DNA from 4 places in the Rouxiella sp. S1S-2 genome. Region 1 is predicted to be linked to each of the others. Evidence: predicted binding sites of a transcription regulator. Region 1 holds the regulator's gene; each other region holds the start of a gene.

The links. Region 1 encodes PurR, which represses purine synthesis genes. Its sites were predicted from a motif close to CANGCAAACGTTTGCNTG; they were not measured.
Region 2: the regulator PurR is predicted to act here: its motif matches at 1,892-1,909, upstream of GA565_RS17905 (amino acid aminotransferase).
Region 3: the regulator PurR is predicted to act here: its motif matches at 1,520-1,537, upstream of GA565_RS00840 (NCS2 family protein).
Region 4: the regulator PurR is predicted to act here: its motif matches at 1,869-1,886, upstream of GA565_RS23010 (NCS2 family permease).

The regions. Positions count from the first base shown of each region.
Region 1 is NZ_WFKL01000001.1:1,953,579-1,957,590, reverse strand. Features, by position in the region: gene GA565_RS09185 (C40 family peptidase) at 1-117, shown strand, start outside; gene GA565_RS09180 (YnhF family membrane protein) at 254-343, opposite strand; gene purR (HTH-type transcriptional repressor PurR) at 681-1,706, shown strand; gene punR (DNA-binding transcriptional activator PunR) at 1,770-2,672, opposite strand; gene punC (purine nucleoside transporter PunC) at 2,844-4,012, shown strand, end outside.
Region 2 is NZ_WFKL01000001.1:3,900,910-3,904,921, reverse strand. Features, by position in the region: gene GA565_RS17910 (MBL fold metallo-hydrolase) at 1-566, shown strand, start outside; gene GA565_RS17905 (amino acid aminotransferase) at 637-1,827, opposite strand; gene ompC (porin OmpC) at 2,105-3,190, opposite strand; gene asnS (asparagine--tRNA ligase) at 3,491-4,012, opposite strand, start outside.
Region 3 is NZ_WFKL01000001.1:177,599-181,610, forward strand. Features, by position in the region: gene recG (ATP-dependent DNA helicase RecG) at 1-1,429, shown strand, start outside; gene GA565_RS00840 (NCS2 family protein) at 1,551-2,981, shown strand; gene GA565_RS00845 (AsmA family protein) at 3,145-4,012, shown strand, end outside.
Region 4 is NZ_WFKL01000001.1:5,030,671-5,034,682, forward strand. Features, by position in the region: gene GA565_RS23005 (Na+/H+ antiporter) at 1-149, opposite strand, end outside; gene GA565_RS23010 (NCS2 family permease) at 370-1,737, opposite strand; gene GA565_RS23015 (glutathione S-transferase family protein) at 2,089-2,757, opposite strand; gene GA565_RS23020 (nuclear transport factor 2 family protein) at 2,928-3,266, shown strand; gene GA565_RS23025 (inositol monophosphatase family protein) at 3,336-4,012, opposite strand, start outside.

The DNA of each region.
Region 1 (4,012 bases):
TTTATTCAGTCACCGCGCACCGGTGAAGAGATTAAAATTAGTTATCTGGCAGATAACTACTGGCAAGACCACTATGTGGGTGCTCGCCGGGTGATGACGCCAAAAACGATTCGTTAAATAATGATTTCTCGCTGAAACCTGTGAATAGCATTTAACGAATGGTTTAAGACTAAAACGGTGCGTCGTTTTGGTAAAATAGAAAAGGGCGATTTCTGTGATAAGAAATCGCCCTTTTCCGTTCTCGCGCTAAAAATTAGTGCATGACTGCGGTGAAGCTAAAAGCAACAATCATCGCGAGTGCGCAGACTACGGTCATTAATGAATATTTCAGGTTAGTATCCACGTGAACTCCTTACGAGATAAAAGGGGCAAAAACCCTACATTTTGTACGCCATCTTATTCTGCCTAAATCTCGCCAAAACGTCCATTTAGAAAGTACACAACACTATCACTTTACTCTAAAGCAAAAATTTGGCTTTCCCTTTTTTGAGTTATAAGAGAAAATTAGCGGTTACCACGCTGTGTGCCCGGTCGTAGTTGCCCGACGCTTCTTTCAGGCCTTTCTGGAACCATCCAACGATTTGACTGCTTAAAATGATTTATGCAGTTGAATGCACGCAGGCAAACGATTAACAAAAAACTAACGTGCTGAAAATGGTTAGTTCAGGAGTGATTTTTACATGGCCACGATAAAAGATGTCGCTAAGCGCGCCGGTGTTTCGACTACAACCGTGTCGCACGTCATCAATAAAACCCGATTCGTCGCCGAAGAAACCAAAGCTGCTGTTCGCGCCGCTATCAAAGATTTGCACTATTCTCCCAGTGCCGTCGCGCGTAGCCTGAAGGTTAATAACACTAAATCAATCGGCCTGCTGGCAACCTCAAGTGAAGCGCCCTATTTTGCCGAAGTTATTGAAGCGGTCGAAAATAGCTGCTTCGCCAAAGGCTACACGCTGATTTTGTGTAATTCGCATAATGATTTTGAAAAACAGACTGCCTATCTCGCTATGCTGGCGCAAAAACGCGTCGATGGCCTGCTGGTAATGTGTGCAGAATATCCCGCTGAACTCCTTGCCATGCTGGAAGAGTACCGGTCTATTCCAATGGTAGTCATGGACTGGGGCGAAGCGCAAAACGACTTCACCGACTCCATCATTGATAACGCCTTCGAGGGCGGTTATCTGGCGGGTCGCTACCTGATTGAGCGTGGCCATCGCGATATTGGCGCCATACCCGGCCAGCTTAACCGCAACACCGGCGGTGGCCGCTACCGTGGTTTCCTGAAAGCGTTAAACGAAGCCAACATTGAAGTGCGAGATGAATGGGTAGTTCAGGGCGATTTCGAACCCGAATCCGGTTACCAGGCGATGCAAAAAATCCTAAACCAGAAGCAGCGCCCTACCGCAGTATTCTGCGGCGGTGACGTCATGGCAATGGGCGCGATTTGTGCAGCCGACGAAATGGGTCTGCGCGTTCCTCAAGACATTTCGGTCATTGGTTATGATAACGTTCGCAATGCGCGTTATTTTTCACCGGCACTCACCACCGTACATCAACCGAAAGAACGCCTTGGAGAAATGGCCTTTACCATGCTGCTTGACCGCATTATCAGCAAGCGCGAAATACAGCAAACCATTGAGGTGAAGCCCAAGCTGGTTGAAAGGCGCTCAGTGGCCGATGGCCCGTATCTTGACTATCGCCGTTAATACACTTATTAGCCTAACTTGCCCTTCACGCTGGCCCTCAGCCGCGCCAAGGGCAGCATTTCTTTAGCGCAGCCATTCCTCGTTCAAGGTCTCACTTTCCCCAAGGTAGTCAAGCAGCCAGTCAAGCGCCAGTGAATGGTTACGCTGATCCCAGGTCAGGCAGCACGGACTTTCAGGAAAGCTGTTGGCCAACTCAAGCACCACCAGTTTTTTTTGCGCTAGCCACGACTCAACCATGTGCACCGGCAGCATGCCAACGCACAACCCCTCACACAGGCAATCAATGGCACAGGTCCAGTCTGGGACCACCAGGCGGCGCTGGTTATCGAGTGTCCAGGTATCTCTTTTGGGTAGACTTCTTGAAGTATCTTCAATACACAGCGCCGGATAAGGACGCAGGGCCTCATCGTTTAATGCGCCTTTATGAGCAGCCAACGGATGCTGGGCACTCACTACACAGTGCCACGGCAGCGTGCCCATATCGCGAAAGCTAAAACGCCCGCCGACCGGCACCGCGCTGGTTGCGCCAATCGCCACGTCAGCACGATCGTCTGCCAAAGCGTCCCATACCCCGTTAAATACCTCGCCCTGAATCAACAGCTCGGTATCAGGAAATACCCGATAGAAATCAACCACCAGCTGCCGCACGCGGTCAGGCTTGACGATACGGTCTACTGCTACACGCAGCTGGCCGCTCCAACCATTAGCCACCTGCTGACACTGACGACGGGTTGATATCATTTTTTTGATAAGCACGCGCGCTTCATCAACAAAAATACGGCCGGCAGGCGTTAACTCCACGTCGCGGTGACGGCGTTCAAACAGCGGAACGGCCAGCCACTCCTCCAACTGCCGCACCTGATAACTGATGGCTGAGGGCACACGATTAAGCTCCTGTGCAGCCGCGGTAAAGCTGCCATTGCGGGCCACGGCGTCCACCACTTCCAGAGAATATTCAGACCACATTGCTGCCACCTGTTTCAAACCTCATTGGCGCCGTCCTCTTGCTTTCAATTTTTTTCATCCTAGGGTGCAAATATTAACGTTTCACAACCCACAAGCCAAGCAGATACACTGCGCCACTGGCAACACCCCTACAACACTTTTAGCTACTTTTTCGTATTATAAGAGAACATCATGAAACCCTCATTTGGCTTTTTACTCTACCTTGCTGGGCTGAGCATGCTCGGCTTTCTGGCAACTGACATGTATTTACCGGCATTCAGCGAGATGCAAGATAACCTCGGCACCTCTGCCAGCGCGATCAGCTCGAGCCTGAGCATTTTTCTGGCAGGCTTTGCCGCCGCACAGCTATTTTGGGGCCCGCTCTCCGACCGCTTTGGCCGCAAGCCGATTTTACTCGCCGGTCTAAGCCTCTTTTCAATCAGCTGCCTTGGCATGATCTGGGTGCAGAGCACCGAGTTACTGCTGGTTCTGCGTTTTATGCAGGCGGTTGGGGTATGTGCAGCGGCGGTAAGCTGGCAGGCACTGGTGGTTGACCGTTACTCTGCATCGGTTGCAAAACGTACGTTTGCCAGCATTATGCCGTTGGTCGCGCTTTCACCTGCACTGGCGCCGCTGGTGGGTGCCTGGGTGCTCAACCATTTTAACTGGCGAGTGATTTTCGCACTGCTGCTGGTTATCAGTGCTCTGTTGCTGATGTTTACTTTTACCCTGCGGGAAACTAAAAAATCGATTGCCGAGAAGCTGCAGCCGCAAAGTGGGCTTACCGCCATGCTGTCATCGCGTGTCTATACCGGAAACGTGCTGATTTACTCCGCCTCCTCGGCTGGATTTTTTGCCTGGCTGACCGGCTCACCTTTTATTTTAAGTGAAATGGGATACGGACCCTCAGCCATTGGCCTAAGCTATGTTCCTCAAACGATAGCCTTTTTACTCGGTGGTTACGGCTGCAGAATGCTTATCAGTAAAATTGAAGGCACCCGCCTATTGCCTTGGCTATTAGTGGGCTATGCTGTAAGCGTCGTGTCACTTTATTTTATTGCGACAATGACGCAATCAACACTGGTGACCCTGTTAATCCCATTCTGTCTGATGGCGTTAGTTAACGGTGCCTGTTACCCGATTGTAGTGGCAAATGCACTAATGGCATTTCCTGCCAATACAGGCAAGGCTGCAGCATTGCAAAATACGCTACAGTTAGGTTTGTGTTTTTTCGCCAGCATGATGGTTTCTGCATTTATCGAGCAGCCGTTGTTCTCTACGGTGACGGTAATGCTGTCGACGGTTGGGCTTGTCGGGATTGGATATTTTCTTTTAACGCTTTCGGCGAAGGAAGAGAAGTC
Region 2 (4,012 bases), 1.9 Mb from region 1:
TTGTCGACCCCGGTGGTGATGCCGAGAAGATCAAAGCTGAGGTTGCTGCTCTGGGCGTAAACATTACTCAGGTTTTGCTCACTCACGGACATCTCGACCACGTCGGAGCCGCAGCCGAACTCGCCGCACATTATCAGGTTCCCATTATTGGTCCGCACAAGGAAGACGCCTTCCTGCTCGAAGGGTTACCGGAACAGGCGCGCATGTTTGGTTTGGAACACTGTGCCGCTTTTACTCCAGATACTTGGTTGGCGGAGGGCGATGTGGTCAAGGTTGGTGAAGAGAGTCTGTCGGTGCTTGAGTGTCCGGGACACACGCCTGGACACATCGTCTTTATTAATGATGCGGCGAGATTTGCAGTATCCGGTGACGTGATTTTTAAAGGCGGAGTAGGGCGCAGCGATTTCCCACGCGGAAACCATGAAGATTTGATCAACGCGATCAAGACCAAACTTTTGCCGCTGGGTGACGATATCGTCTTCCTGCCGGGCCATGGTCCAATGTCCAATTTAGGCCACGAAAGAAAAACCAATCCTTTCCTGCAGGACGAGCAGCCTATCTGGTGAGTGTCGATGCATTAAAAAAGCCAGCGCGGAGCTTTCCGGCTGGCTTTTTTATTACCCATAATTCAGCGGATTACAGTACTGCGACAATGGCTTCGCACAGCGGCGCCATATTATCGAGAGTAATACCCGCCACGTTGATACGGCCAGAATTCACGGCGTAAACGCCAAACTCCGAACGCAAACGCAGAACCTGGTCTTTACTCAGTCCACTAAATGAGAACATGCCGTTCTGTTGAATAATAAAGCTGAAATCCTGCTTGGCGCCTTTTTCCTTCAGCGTGGTCACAAACAGTTGACGCATGCGATGAATGCGCTGACGCATATCGCTCAGCTCCAGCTCCCACTGTGCACGCAGTTCAGGGTTGCCCAGAATGGTGGCAACGACCGCGGCGCCGTGTGCCGGGGGGTTGGAGTAGTTAGTGCGGATAACCGATTTGACCTGGCTGAATGCACGGTCGGCGGTTTCGGCGTCAGTGGTAACCAGCGTAAAGGCGCCCACGCGCTCGTTGTAAAGGCCGAAGTTTTTAGAGTACGAACTGGCAACCAGCAACTCTTTATGCAGCGAAGCGAAGATACGCAGGCCCTGTGCGTCTTCTTCCAGACCTTTGGCGAAGCCCTGGTACGCGAAGTCAAACAGCGGCAACCAGCCCTTGGCGACAGAAAGTTCTGCCAGCTGTTGCCATTGCGCGATAGTTGGGTCAATACCGGTCGGGTTATGACAGCAGCCGTGGAATAGTACGATATCTCCGGCCTTGGCGTTATTCAGGCTTTTGAGCATGCCGTCAAAGTCCAGCGCGTGTTTTTCTGCATCGTAATAATTGTATTCAGCTACTTCCAGGCCTGCGGATGAAAACACACCGACGTGGTTTGGCCAGCTTGGATTACTCACCCAAACGCGTTTTGCATCGGTTTGTGTTGCCACAAAATCGGCCGCGATACGCAGCGCGCCAGTACCCCCTGGGGTTTGCGCAGTGCGTGCACGTTTCTCACTGATGATTGCGCTGTCTGCGCCAAACAGCAGCTCTTGCGTGCAGTGTGCGAAATCGGGCAAACCGTCAATGCTCAGATAAGTTTTAGTGGTTTCATTTTCCAGCAAGAACTGCTCGGCCTTTTTAACACTGGCGAGCACCGGCGTCTTACCTGTTTCGTCCTTATAGACGCCAATTCCCAGGTTGATTTTGTCCTGACGATCGTCAGCGCGGAAAAGATCGGTAAGACCAAGGATCGGATCGGCGGGTGCAGCAGTGATTTTTTCAAACATGTGGATACTTCCATGACCAGTGACAAGCAGAATGAGGCATTTAGGTTACCGCCAGATTTGACCTTTGCCAACCGTTTGCGGCAAAAAGAAAGCAGAGTTGTGAGCGGGCCTTCAGCATTAATTTTTCTGATGAAACGGGATAATAAAATCCGAGGGAGCGTTGAGAATTAAGGGAGGGCAAGGCGGAATTAAAATCGAGTCATAAAAAAGGCAGAGCCGAAGCTCTGCCTGATTTTTAGACTTGCGTTGCACCCGAAGGCGCGAGGCTTAGGCTAAATTAGAACTGGTATACCAGACCCAGTGCAACAACGTCGTCTGTCGCCAGACCCAGTGGGTTGTTGTCGTTCAGGCGGTTGATTTTGTAGTCAACATAGGTAGACATATTTTTGTTGAAGTAGTAAGTTGCGCCCACTTCGTAGTATTTGTACAGGTCAGCATCGCCGATACCTTCGATGTCTTTGCCTTTAGACTGAACGTAGGCGATAGACGGACGCAGGCCGAAATCGAACTGGTACTGAGCGATAACTTCGGTCGTTACAGCTTTGTTTGCAAAGCCTTCGTCGTCGTTGTTCGAGTTGGAGATACGAGCAGCATCGCGAGTTTCGGTGTAGAGAGCGGCGAGGTAGATGTTGTTCGCATCATACTTAACTGCGGTACCCCAGCTGCGTGCTTTGTTTTTGTCGTTGCCGTAAGCCAGCGCTTTCTGACCGTCGGTACGGTTAGACTGCGCCATAGACGCTACGATGCCCAGACCGATAGAAGAGGTGTAAGACGTTGACAGCGCATAACCGTCGCCGTTACCGCGCAGGATATCACCGTTGTCGCGGTCGTTTTTGCCCTGGTACTGAACGGCGAAGTCCCATCCATCAACCAGACCAAAGAAGTTGGTGTTACGGTAAGTTGCCACGCCGGTAGAACGACCAGACAGGTAGCCGTCTGAGTAACCAGAGTCGCCGCCGTATTCTGGCATCATATCGGTCCAGCCGATAGTGTCATACATCAGGCCGTAGTTACGACCGTAGTCGAATGAACCGTATTCGTTGAATTTCAGACCTGCGAAGCCCAGACGGGTTTTGTTGCCGCTTTGCGCGTCAGCACCTTCTGAGTTGTTAGCCTGAATGTTGTATTCCCACTGGCCGTAACCGGTGATGTTGTCATTGATCTTGGTTTCGCCTTTGAAGCCGAAACGAACGTAAGACTGGTCGCCATCGCTACCGTCGTCTTTAGAGAAGTAATGCAGACCGTCTACTTTTCCGTACAGATCCAGCTTGTTGCCGTCTTTATTATAGATTTCGGCTGCGTTTGCTGCGCCAGCAGCTAACAAGGCTGGGATTACCACTGCGAGAATGTTGCGCTTCATCATTTATTATTACCCTCATTGGTGTTATTTGGACACCTTGCCACTGCCTACAATAATTTACGGAACTATTGTTGATAGTTTGGTGTCTCCTGTGTCTGAACGCAGTGTTCCATTGAGGGTGCGCTTAATCTACATCGAAAATGCTACTAAACGCCTAAACTTGTTTCAGTGAGAAAGAATGTGTTACAAAATATTAAATTTACGGAACTTTGTGACAGGGATCTAGGTTTAAAAATAGCTAAGGCCAGCATCGCTGGCCTTAGATTTGTATCAAAAGATGTTAAATTAATAACTCTTAATTAATTAGAAGGTTGCATTGCGTGGAGTACGTGGGAAGGGAATAACGTCACGCACGTTTTGCACACCGGTGACATAAGCCACTAAACGCTCAAAGCCCAAACCGAAACCCGAGTGTGGAACAGTGCCGTAGCGACGGAGATCGCGATACCACCAGTAATCTTCTTTATTCAAGCCCATCTCTTCAAGACGCGCATCCAGCACATCCAGACGCTCTTCACGCTGAGAACCACCAATAATCTCGCCAATTCCAGGTGCAAGAACGTCCATTGCGGCTACCGTTTTGCCGTCGTCGTTCATACGCATGTAGAAGGCCTTGATATCTTTAGGGTAGTTTTTCACTACCACCGGCGCTTTAAAATGCTGCTCTGCGAGGTAACGTTCGTGCTCTGAAGAGAGATCAACGCCCCACGACACTTCATTTTCGAACTTCTGACCTGACGCGATGAGGATATTAACCGCGTCGGTGTAGTCGACCTGCGCGAAATCGGACGTTACAAATCGCTCAAGGCGTGAAACAGCATCTTT
Region 3 (4,012 bases), 1.8 Mb from region 1:
TCCGGCACAGCGCAGACTGATTATGGAAGAGCTGCTGGCTCACAACCTCAGCATGCTGGCGGTGCGTGCCGGAACGCAGAGCTACAAGGCGCTGCCGCTGGGAAAAGACCACAAGCTGATGGACACATTTTTAGCGTCGCTTCCGTTTAGCCCGACCGGCGCACAGAGTCGCGTGGTTGCCGAAATTGAAAAAGATTTGGCTCAGGGCTACCCGATGATGCGTCTGGTGCAGGGTGACGTCGGCTCCGGCAAAACGCTGGTCGCCGCACTCGCTGCGCTTTGCGCCATCGCTCAAGGCAAGCAGGTGGGCCTGATGGCACCGACCGAACTTTTGGCCGAGCAGCATGCCAATAACTTCCGCCAGTGGTTTGAACCGCTGGGAATTCAGGTCGGCTGGCTTGCAGGAAAACAAAAAGGCAAAGCGCGCATCGCCCAGCAAGAGGCGATTGCCAGCGGACAGGTATCGATGGTGGTTGGTACTCACGCCATCTTCCAGGAACAAATTCAGTTCTCCGCACTAGCACTGGTCATTATCGACGAGCAGCACCGCTTCGGCGTCCACCAGCGTTTGGCGCTGTGGGAAAAGGGCAAGCAGCAAGGCTTCCATCCGCATCAGTTGATCATGACCGCCACGCCAATTCCGCGCACGCTGGCGATGACTGCTTATGCAGATCTTGATACCTCGGTTATCGACGAACTGCCGCCAGGGCGCACGCCGGTCACTACCGTTGCCATTCCTGATACCCGCCGCAGCGACATTATCCAGCGGGTGAAAAGTGCCTGTATGGAAGAAAATCGTCAGGCTTACTGGGTCTGTACGCTGATTGAAGAATCGGAAATGCTTGAGGCTCAGGCGGCGGAAGCGACGTGGGAAGGGCTGAAAATCGCCCTGCCGGAGCTGAAGATCGGTTTGGTTCACGGTCGAATGAAAGCGCAGGAAAAGCAGGCAGTCATGCAGGCTTTCAAGCAAGGTGAAATACAGCTGCTGGTTGCCACCACGGTTATCGAGGTTGGCGTCGACGTGCCCAATGCCAGCCTGATGATTATTGAAAACCCCGAACGTTTGGGTCTAGCCCAGCTGCACCAGCTGCGCGGCCGCGTAGGGCGTGGTGCCATCGCCTCCCATTGCGTGCTGTTGTATAAAACGCCGCTAAGCAAAACCGCGCAGAAGCGTTTGCAAGTATTACGCGACAGCAACGACGGTTTTGTCATCGCACAGCAGGACCTGGAGATCCGCGGTCCGGGCGAACTGCTGGGTACGCGACAAACCGGCAGCGCCGAATTTAAAGTCGCCGATTTACTGCGCGACCAGGCGATGATCCCAGAAGTTCAGCGCATCGCCCGCCATATTCAGCAACAGTATCCCGAACATGCACGGGCGCTTATCGAACGCTGGCTGCCCGAGCGGGTTCGTTACACTAACGCTTGATAACCCTATCAAAAATACCCCCCACTTGATTAAGTCATATCAGACAGCTGCATCGGCTAATTATTTGTGTCTTGGGCGATAAAAATGCCGCTGGCAAACGATTGCTTTTGTGCCCAAGATCATGAAAAATGCCCGCTTTCGGCTTAACAGGGTGCCCAACGTGACAACACAATCTGCCGAGCCAGAGGCTCAGCGCCAATCGCCAGAAACTACACGCAACAGTGAATTAATCTATCGGCTGGAAGACCGCCCGCCGTTGCCACAAACGCTGTTTGCGGCCTGTCAGCACCTGCTGGCGATGTTTGTTGCTGTTATCACTCCCGCATTGTTGATTTGTCAGGCTTTGGGTCTGCCCGCTCAGGATACTCAGCACATTATTAGTATGTCGCTGTTTGCCTCCGGTTTGGCGTCAATTCTGCAAATCAAAACCTGGGGTCCGGTCGGTTCTGGCCTGCTGTCCATTCAGGGAACCAGTTTCAACTTCGTGGCACCGTTAATTATGGGCGGCATGGCGATTAAAAATGGCGGGGCCGATGTTCCTACCATGATGGCCGCGCTGTTCGGCACGCTTATGGTGGCGTCATGCACCGAGATTTTGCTCTCGCGCGTATTGCATCTTGCGCGCCGCATTATTACCCCGCTGGTTTCCGGTATTGTGGTGATGATCATCGGCCTGTCTCTTATTCAGGTAGGATTAACGTCTATTGGCGGTGGCTATGCCGCGATGAGCGACCACACTTTTGGTGCGCCGAAAAACCTGATTCTGGCTGCCGTGGTTCTGGTGGTGATTATTCTGCTCAACCGCCAGCGTAACCCCTACTTGCGTGTCGCCTCGCTGGTAATAGCTATGGCGGTGGGCTACGCGGTTGCCTGGGGCATGGACATGCTGCCCGCTGCGACACCGGCTGCAACAACGCACTGGATAACCCTGCCTACCCCGCTCTATTACGGCCTTGGCTTCGACTGGAATCTGCTTGTTCCGCTGATGCTTATCTTTATGGTGACCTCGCTGGAAACCATTGGTGATATCACCGCTACCTCCGACGTTTCAGAGCAGCCGGTCAGCGGTCCGCTGTATATGAAACGCATTAAGGGTGGCGTGCTGGCTAATGGCCTGAACTCGATGCTGTCTGCGGTGTTCAACACCTTCCCCAACTCCTGCTTCGGCCAGAATAATGGCGTTATCCAGCTGACCGGCGTTGCCAGTCGCTATGTCGGATTTGTGGTAGCGCTGATGTTGATTGTGCTAGGCCTGTTTCCGGCGGTGGCGGGCTTCGTGCAACATATCCCCGAACCGGTGCTCGGCGGGGCGACTATCGTGATGTTTGGCACTATTGCTGCATCTGGCGTGCGCATCGTGTCGAGAGAGCGTCTTAATCGCCGTGCGATTATGATCATGGCGCTGTCGCTGGCCGTAGGGATGGGCGTTTCACAACAGCCGCTGATCCTGCAATTTGCACCAGACTGGCTCAAAACATTGCTCTCCTCCGGCATTGCCGCAGGCGGTATTACGGCCATCGTGCTGAATCTGGTCTTCCCGCGCGAACCGTAGTGGTTTGAAAACTAAGGCAACATAGGTTCAACAGCGGCGGAAGGGTTATCCTCCCGCCGTTTTTTATTGCCTGTAACATGTTAACCTATTGAGAAAGATTGCTGATTACGGCATAAACAGGTGTACGTTTTTCCGACTTTCTCAACGGATATGGATTCAGACGATGAAATTTATCGGTAAATTGCTGCTGACAATAGCCCTGCTGTTGGTTTTGGCAATCGTCATACTGTACGTTTTACTGCAAACACGTTGGGCCGCTGGCTCGCTTAGCCGTTGGGTGAGTGATAACAGTGAATATCATCTGTCGTTTGATAAAGTCGATCACTCCTGGTCTACCCCTTCGTGCATCACGCTTTCTGGGGTGAAGTTTGGTGAAAAAAATCAGCCGGACGTGCTTGATGCCAACGAGGTTGATTTCGACCTGAGCTGGCGTCAAATTACCGATCCGCGCTTTTTCGACCGGCTGGTGCTGGTAGACGGCACGCTGAACCTTTCTCCTTCTCCGTTGAATCTGCCGCTGCAGGCAAATACGCTGCAGTTAAATAATATTGCGCTGAACGGCAGCCTTGAACAGTGGAAAGTGGCGGGCAAAAACGTGAATGCGGGAATTACGCCGTGGCAACCGGCCAAGAACGCGGTATTAGGCAACAATGCCCAATTCCAATTGAGTGCAGACACGCTGGCGCTGGACGATATTCCAGCTAATAATGTGTTGATTCAAGGACGTATAAACAACCAGCAGCTGACGCTGAGTAATTTTGGCGCAGATATGGCCCGTGGGCAGCTCACAGGCAAAGCCAGTCGCAGCATCGACGGCAGCTGGACGGTGGATAATTTGCGTTTGAGCAACATCAGGCTGCAAAGCGCACAGCCTATTTCTACCTTCTGGCAGGAGTTTGTGAAACTGCCGAAAGTGGAGATCAAACGTCTGGACCTGATTGATGCCCGCCTGCAGGGTCAAAACTGGGCCTTCACCGATTTAGACATGACCATTACCGACGTTACGCTGCAGCAGGGCGACTGGCAGAGTA
Region 4 (4,012 bases), 3.1 Mb from region 1:
ACGTGTAGACCAAAGTTTGGCCAGGCAAGCAAAGCACCCACGGCGATTTGCATAAGAGGAAGGGGTACCTGAAACGGCAACATCCTGGTAACGACACCGGAGAGCGACACCACCAGAATCAAAATCAGAATGGTAAAAAATATTTCCATGCTTTCCTTAGACTCTTGTTTTTAGTTAATGCTTAAAGCTGGACGCAGGCGGGCCTGCACGACAATGGGATAATAAAACACTTTTACTGCGCAGATAAATTACAGATTTCTTAAATTCGAGTGTAACTGTTGTTCACGTTTCTTTTTGGGGTATGAATGCGACGCGGGAAGAATGCGGGGAAATCCGCCCCTCGCACACGGCAAAGGGCGGTACAGAGAGCTAAAGCGCCCACCCTCCGGCATAAAACGCGACCAGCGCCACGGCAATAATGACCGTGCCCACGTTCAGCTTGCGCCACTCTCCGGAGCAGACTCTGCCCACTACCAGCGAACTGAAGCCAAGCATAATGCCGGTCACAATGTTACAAGTCAGCACGATAAACACCGCGCACAACAGGCCGGACATGGCGTCAACAAAGTCGCCGAAGTCGAGCTTGGTGACGTTGCTGAGCATAAGCAACCCAACGTACATCAGCGCAGGCGCCGTCGCATAGGCAGGTACCAGATAAGACAGCGGCGACAGAAATAGCATCAGCAGGAACAGCACGCCCACTACCGTCGCAGTCAACCCGGTTTTACCGCCCGCTGCCGTACCCGCCGCAGACTCGATATACACCGCCGCCGGGGCCGCGCCGACCAGTCCCGCAAAGATGCTGCTCATTGAATCGGCAGTCAGTGCCTTACCGGCATTAATTATCTGTCCGTCTTTGTTCAACAGGTCTGCCTGACCGGCCACGGCGCGAATGGTGCCGGTGGCATCAAACACTGCCGTCATCACCAGCGCCAGCACGCTAGGCAGAACCGCCGCTTTCATCGCCCCCATAATATCGAGCGTGAAGAACAAACTGTGCCCGTTGGCGTCTGAAAGTGAAGGCATGGCGAACAGGCCATGATATTTCACCGCAGGGTCAAAAATCAGACCAATCACTGAAATCGCGATAATCACCAGCAGGATCCCGCCCGGCACGCGCAGTTTTTCAAGACCGAAAATTACCGCCAGCCCCAGCAGCGTCATCACCACCGGGAAAGAAGTAAAGGCGCCCAGTGTGACCGGTAACCCGTCGAGGGGATTCTTGATAACCAGACCCACGCCATTGGCGGCAACCAACAGCAAAAACAGGCCAATGCCAATGCCAGTGCCGTGTGCCACGCCGGTAGGTAAATTACGCAGGATCCACGAGCGAATGCCGGTCACCGAGATAACAGTAAACAGTACGCCCATCAGAAACACGGCGCCAAGCGCGACGGGAACGCTGATATGTTGTCCAATCACCAGGCTAAAGGCGGTAAACGCCGTTAACGAGATAGCGCAGCCAATCGCCAGCGGCAGATTGGCCCAAAGGCCCATCAGCAGAGAGCCTAATCCCGCGACCAGACAGGTAGCAACGAACACGGCGGAAGGAGAGAAACCGGCTTTACCGAGCATCGCAGGGACGACGATAACTGAGTAAACCATCGCCAGAAATGTGGTCAGTCCGGCAATGATTTCCTGACGCACGTTGCTGCCGCGCGCGCTAATGGAGAAGAAAGCATCAAGCGATCCTTTAGGCGTCACGCTGCCGCCCGCTTGAGACTGTGGTTGAGACATGGTGGAGTCCTCTGAATGTGCTACTGAAATGCCTGCGTGGTCATTATGAAATCGTTTCTTGTCGTTCGCTTCCCTACCCGGCTAAAGGATGCATGCGGACCTTCAACCAGGTTGAAAATCGGCAAAAAGCCAGGGCAAACGGTTAACTCTCATCGCGTACGGCGGTTGCAAAAGTCGTAGATACGGCTAAGCAAACGATTATCCAGCTATTAATGCTCTGGTTTCAACTCCGTTTGGCGATGTTTTTCGGATTTTCGCTCACTTTAAAGACATTTAACCTAAAAAGATGAGAAAGGATAAGTTTTAGGCAGAAATTGCCCCGCAGTCAGACAGGGCATGGTCAAAAAGCGATCAACTGGAAATCTGGTAAGGGCCGCCCTGTTTCAGCGCCTGTTGGTAAGCCGGTCTGGCCTGAATGGTTTTTAACCACGCCTGCAAGCGCGGGCATTTTTCTATCGGTCCACGCGAGGAGAGCGCCTCAACCGGAAAGCTCATCTGAATATCGGCGGCGCTGAAGGTGTCGCCCGCAAACCAGGCATTTTTAGCCAAATGGTCTTCAAGATAAGTGGCATGGGTGACCAATTGCTTATCAATGTAATTTTGCTGCACCCCTTTACCAATCGCACCGGCAATCGGGCGCACCAGCCACGGCATCGGCGGTTTTCCCAGACGACCGAAAATAAGCTTCATCACCAGCAGCGGCATCAGAGAACCTTCAGCATAGTGCATCCAATACCGGTACTGCTGGCGCTGTTTGGAGTCTTCGGGCTTTAGCGTGCTGTGTTCGTCGTAGGTTTCTTGCAGATATTCAATAATCGCACCCGATTCGGCCAGTACCAGGTCGCCGTCCTGCAGCACGGGGGATTTCCCCAGTGGATGGACTTTCTTGAGCGACGCTGGGGCCAACATGGTGTTTTCATCGCGCTGATAACGTTCGATGGTGTAAGGCAGCTGCAGCTCTTCGAGCATCCACAAGATCCGTTGGGAACGCGAGTTGTTAAGGTGGTGAAGGATTATCATGCATTCTGCTCCAGGGCGATCGGTATAATTAATTGTTAATTATAGACTACGCCGCTGAGCATACGATTTTTGCCGGCTTTAGCAATCAGCCTGTTGACAAAATGAACGAATAAGTGAATATTGAATATTAATTCACAATAATAGAATTATTATTCAAAAAGGATTTGCAAATGTCAGACGCTTTATTGCCCGTCGAACAACAGTTTTATGCCTACAACCAGCATGATCTCGAGACATTCGTGGCCTGCTTCAGTGAGACGTTTACGGCTTACCGCATGCCGGCTACTGAACCTTCGATGAAGGGTAAACAGCAGCTTAGCGAATTTTATGCGCAAAATCGATTTAATAATCCGGCGCTGCGCGCCGAGTTAATTTCACGTACTGTGCTGGGCAATAAAGTCTTTGACCGGGAAATTATTCACGGCCTGAGCGAGCAGCCTATTGAAAGTGTGGCGGTGTTTGAAGTGAATAACGGCCTGATTGATACCGCCTGGTTTTACTTCGCCTAAGTCTGGCGCTTAATCGGCTACCTATTGGGCCGCATCGGTGGCGGATGCAGATGCGGCCTAATACAGCAATTAACGTGGTGACAAATCCGGCCACAGCGGTCTGACCGTTGCCATCAGGTGCGGCGTACCTACCGCGACGCTGAGATGTCGAATGCCTTCGGAGCCAAAATTAACCACAGTTTCCAATCCGGCCTCCTGACATAGCACGGCGCCACCAGCAATGTCCCACAGGGTAGTTCGGCGCTGCAAATGCCCGTCTATCAGACCCTTGGCGGCAAATACCATGCCTACCGTGGTGCAACGGTAGCAGTGCACGGACCAATCGGCCTCACGCAGCCCGCGATAAAACGCAGAGGCTTCGCCCAGTTGATCATCGGCGCTGTCGCCCAAAGAAAGCACCTGCACGTCGGCAAATCGGTTATCACGGCTAAAAGGCATGCCGTTGAGGAAAATACCCCTACCGCTTTCTGCCGCAAACAACTCGTTGAGCACCGGCAGCACCACCACGCCTATAACCGGGCGATGATGTTCAACCAGACCAAGCGAAACGCCCCATAGAGGCGAGCCGCGCAAAAAGTTTGAGGTGCCATCAATGGGGTCTATCACCCAGCAAGCACCGTCACTCAACTGCCCGCCCATCTCTTCACCAATGATTGGGTCGTTTGGAAAATGCTGCTGGAGCCGTTGGCGAATAAAGGTTTCTACCGCCACGTCGGCTTCAGAAACAAAATCTTGAGTACGTTTGC